One region of the Clavibacter sp. CT19 genome, then DNA from elsewhere that is predicted to be linked to it. Evidence: predicted binding sites of a transcription regulator. Region 1 holds the regulator's gene; the other holds the start of a gene.

Region 1 (2,177 bases):
CGAGGCCCGACACCGGGTCGCCGAGCCACGCCGCGTCCTCGTCGGGGCGGTTGGGCTCGTCCGGATCCTCCGCGAAGCCGGTGACGCCCGCCCAGAAGAGCGAGAGCGCGTGCGGGTCCCGGCAGTCCACGGCGACGTGGCGGATCCTGGCGCTCATCGGTCCCCGACTACTTGATCCACCGGATGTTGAGCGGGTAGCGGTAGGGCCGACCGCCCTGCACGCGCGCGCCGCCGATGATCGCGAACACGATGTTGACCACGACGACCGCGAAGATCACGAGGCCGAGCAGCACGGAGATGAGGATCCCGAGGAACGGGATGACCACGAAGACGGCCTGGAGCACGTTGAGGATGACGAGCACGCCGGCGACGTTGATCGTCCAGTTCGTCGCCTCCTTGCCCTCCTGGTCCGTGAAGCGACCGCGTTCCCGGAACACGAGCCAGACGATGAACGACGGCACGATGAGGATCGCGAGGAAGTGCGTCAGCGACGCCCACAGCCGGTCCTCGCCCGGGGTGAGGGGGGCGGGGGCGCCGTAGGGGTGGGGATCGGGTGCGGACATCGCGGGCCTCTCGGTGCACGGCACGGGCCGACGGCCGGTGGATCGCGCGGGATCGTGTGGGTGGTGCCCGGCCTCGCCCGGCCCCACCACGCTACCTCCGCCGACGCGCGACCGGCAATGCCGGGCCGTCGGATCCACGCGGTACGATTGGCAGTCAGAACCGACGAGTGCCAGGAGGGAGCCGCCATGGTCTCGGAACGCGGACTCGACGTCCTCCGGGTGATCGTGCAGGACTACGTGTCCTCCCGTGAGCCCGTGGGCTCCAAGTCCATCGTGGAGCGCCACGCCTTCGGCGTCTCGGCCGCCACCATCCGCAACGACATGGCCCTGCTCGAGGAGGAGGAGCTCATCGCGGCGCCGCACACCTCCTCGGGACGCGTGCCGACGGACAAGGGCTACCGGCTCTTCGTCGACCAGCTCGCGGACGTGCGCCCGCTCACCCCGGCGCAGCGCCAGGCCATCCACGTGTTCCTCGGCCAGTCGGTCGACCTCGACGACGTGCTCGCGCGCACCGTGCGGCTCCTCGCGCAGCTCACCAACCAGGTCGCGCTCGTGCAGTACCCGTCGCTCGCGACGAGCCACGTGAAGCACGTCGAGCTGGTCGCGCTGTCGGCCACGCGCGTGCTCACCGTGCTCATCACCGACACGGGCCGCGTCGAGCAGCGCGTCGTCGAGCTCCAGGGCGATCCCGACCAGGAGTTCCTCGCGGCCATGCGCACGCGGGTGAACGCGGCCGTCGGCGGTCTCGGCCTCGCCGAGGCGGCCGCACGCCTCGAGACCCTGGCCGACGAGGTGGAGCCCGCCCAGCGGGCCGCCGCCGCGGCTCTCGCGGGCACGCTCGTCGAGCAGGTGCTCGCGAACCGGCAGGAGCGCCTGCTGCTCGCCGGATCCGCGAACCTCGCCCGCACCGAGCGCGACTTCCCGGGCAGCATCTCGCCCGTCCTCGAGGCGATCGAGGAGCAGGTGGTGCTCCTGCGCCTGCTCGGCGAGATGGAAGCCGACCAGCACGGCGTCTCCGTGAGCATCGGGCGGGAGAACGCCCCGTTCGGGCTCGGCGAGACGAGCGTGCTCACCAGCGGCTACAGCTCGTCGGGAGGCGTGCTCGCGCGCCTCGGCGTGCTGGGCCCGACCCGCATGGACTACTCCACCAACATGGCGTCGGTGCGCGCGGTCGCGCGCTACCTCTCGCGCCTGCTCGAGGAGCGGTGACGCCCGCACGCCGGCGCACCGCCCCTGTTCCCCACGACCATCACCACCGAAGGGCCCGACGTGGCTGACCACTACGAAGTACTGGGCGTGAGCCGCGAGGCGACGTCCGAGGAGATCAAGAAGGCGTACCGCAAGCAGGCGCGCCAGCTGCACCCGGACGTCAACGACGCCCCCGACGCCGCCGAGCGGTTCAAGCTCGTGACGCACGCGTACGACGTGCTGTCCGACCCGCAGCAGCGCCAGCAGTACGACCTCGGCCCGCAGGCCGGGTTCGGCGGCGGCGGCCAGGGCTTCGGCGGGTTCGGCGACATCTTCGAGACGTTCTTCGGCGGCCAGCAGGGCGGAGGGGGGCGCGGTCCGCGCTCGCGCCAGGAGCGCGGCCAGGACGCGCTCCTCCGCGTCGAG
Region 2 (2,177 bases), on a different contig from region 1:
CGCACCACCGCATCACACGCGCGGCCGTCCCCTCGGGGCGGCCGCGTCGTCGTGTCCGGGCAGCGGCCCGGCGGTCGGGCGTCAGCCCGCGTGCACCCCGTGCCGGTCCGCGAGGATCGCCACGCGCCGCCCGCCCACGCGCGTCGCGATGAGCGTCGCCGACGCGTCGCCCTTCAGCTGGAGTCGCGTCCGCAGCCGCGCCGGATCCACGTCGACTCCGCGCTTCTTGATCTCGAGCGTCCCGATGCCGCGCGCCCGCAGCTCGCGCTTCAGCCGCTGCTCGTCGAGCGGGAGCACCTCGCGCACCCGGAAGCCGCGCGCGAACGGCGTGGCCTGCTCCCGGTCCGCGGTGATCCAGGCGATCCCCTCGCCCACCATCCGCCCGTCGAGCGAGCGCGCCAGGTCGCCGATGAGGCGCGCGCGGATCACGGCGCCGTCCGGCTCGTACAGGTGCTCGCCGAGCTCGCCGAGCTCCGCGTCCGCGCTGTCGGCCGCCGCGGTGAGCTCCGCGTGCGACCCGCCGCTGATCACGAGCGCCGCCCGTCGCACGCCGTCGCGCCGCGTCGGCCCGAACCACAGGCCCATCTCCACGGCCTGCCCGTCGACCGACACCCACTGCGCCTCCGCCTCCGCCGGGATGAGGTCGCGGTCGAGGCCCGGGCCGAGCTTGATGCCGGCGGCGCGCCCCGACGCCCGCTCGAACGCGGCGGTGAGCGTGGGGGAGTAGGCGTCCGGATCCGAGATGCGCCGCGTCGACGAGTGCCCCTCCGTGCGCCGCGCCGGGTCGAGGTAGACGCCGTCCACGCGACCCGCGTCGAACGCCTCGGCTGTGCCCTGCTCGACGACCGCCTCGGGGAACGGCGCGAGGTTCCAGCCGGCGATCGCCGCGGTCACCTCGTCGCGCTCGACCGCTGTGACGCGGATCCCGATGGCCGCCATCGCCATCGCGTCCCCGCCGATCCCGCAGCCGAGGTCGGCGACGTGCGCGACGCCGGCCTGCTGGAAGCGGCCCGCGTGCTGCGCGGCGACCGGCAGCCGGGTGGCCTGCTCGAGCCCGGCCTCCGTGAACAGCATGCGCTCGGCGAAGTCGCCGAACTTCCCCCGCGCCTTCGCGCGCAGGCGGGACTGCGTGAGCACCGCGCGCACCCGCTCGGGGGAGTGGCCCTCGGCGCGCAGGGCGCTCACGATCCGCACGGCGTCATCGCCGGGCTGAGGCTGGGGCAGGGAGTCGAGCAGGCGGAGCCCCTCGAGGGAGAGGACCTCGCGGAGGTCGGTCTGATCCATCCGCCCACCGTATCGGGGCCGCTCCCCACCGATTGGCACTCGCGTTGCGCGAGTGCAAGCGCGGCCCGTAGAATCTCACCTGGCACTCTCCCCCGGAGATTGCCAATGAAGTCTTGTCCCTTAGTCACGAAGGAAGAGGTCAACCGTGTCGGTCTCCATCAAGCCGCTCGAGGATCGCATCGTCATCCAGCAGGTCGAAGCCGAGCAGACCACCGCGTCTGGTCTGGTCATCCCCGACACCGCCAAGGAGAAGCCCCAGGAGGGCGAGGTCGTGGCCGTGGGCCCCGGCCGCATCGACGACAACGGCAACCGCGTCCCCCTCGACGTCGCCGTCGGCGACAAGGTCATCTACTCCAAGTACGGCGGCACCGAGGTCAAGTACGACGGCAAGGACCTCCTCGTCCTCTCCGCGCGCGACGTGCTCGCCGTCATCGAGCGCTGACGCTCCCCACGTAGCGACACCGCACCACGCACCACGCGAGAGCCCGGCCGACACGTTCGGCCGGGCTCTCGTGCGTGCGGGGCCGACGGTCGCACGCCGATGCCCTCAATGGGATCCCGCAGCTGTGGGGGAACACCGACCGGGTGCCTGGGATCTGTGACACTCGTCGAGTGCATGCCGTCCCGATCCTCGCCACCTCCGCTCTACTCGCCCTCGCCTCCGACGACTCAGCGAGCCGCAGCCTGCTGGCCTCCGCTGTCACCGCGGCCCTCATGGGCCTGGTCTTCCTCGGAGTGGGTGCTCTGGCGTATTCCGGTGTGTGGCGATGGTGGGCCCGCATGAAGCGCCCCATCGTCACCATGTTCTACTTCCCGTACTTGCCCTTGGCGATCGGCTGGATGGGCGTGGGTCTTCTGATCATCGGTGCTTTCATCCTCTTCCCGCCAGCCGC

Evidence for each region. Region 1 encodes HrcA, which represses chaperone genes, less so after heat shock. Its sites were predicted from a motif close to TTNGCACTCGNNNNNNNCGAGTGCNAA; they were not measured.
Region 2: a site for HrcA is predicted at 1,317-1,343, ahead of groES (co-chaperone GroES). Genes of this name have one in related genera too.

The regions. Positions count from the first base shown of each region.
Region 1 covers NZ_JAQHYR010000010.1:76,671-78,847, reverse strand. Annotated here, with positions in the region: gene PED38_RS12935 (VOC family protein) at 1-157, opposite strand, end outside; gene PED38_RS12930 (DUF4870 domain-containing protein) at 168-563, opposite strand; gene hrcA (heat-inducible transcriptional repressor HrcA) at 750-1,772, shown strand; gene dnaJ (molecular chaperone DnaJ) at 1,833-2,177, shown strand, end outside.
Region 2 covers NZ_JAQHYR010000012.1:83,152-85,328, forward strand. Annotated here, with positions in the region: gene PED38_RS14615 (class I SAM-dependent methyltransferase) at 82-1,284, opposite strand; gene groES (co-chaperone GroES) at 1,430-1,726, shown strand; gene PED38_RS14625 (hypothetical protein) at 1,897-2,177, shown strand, end outside.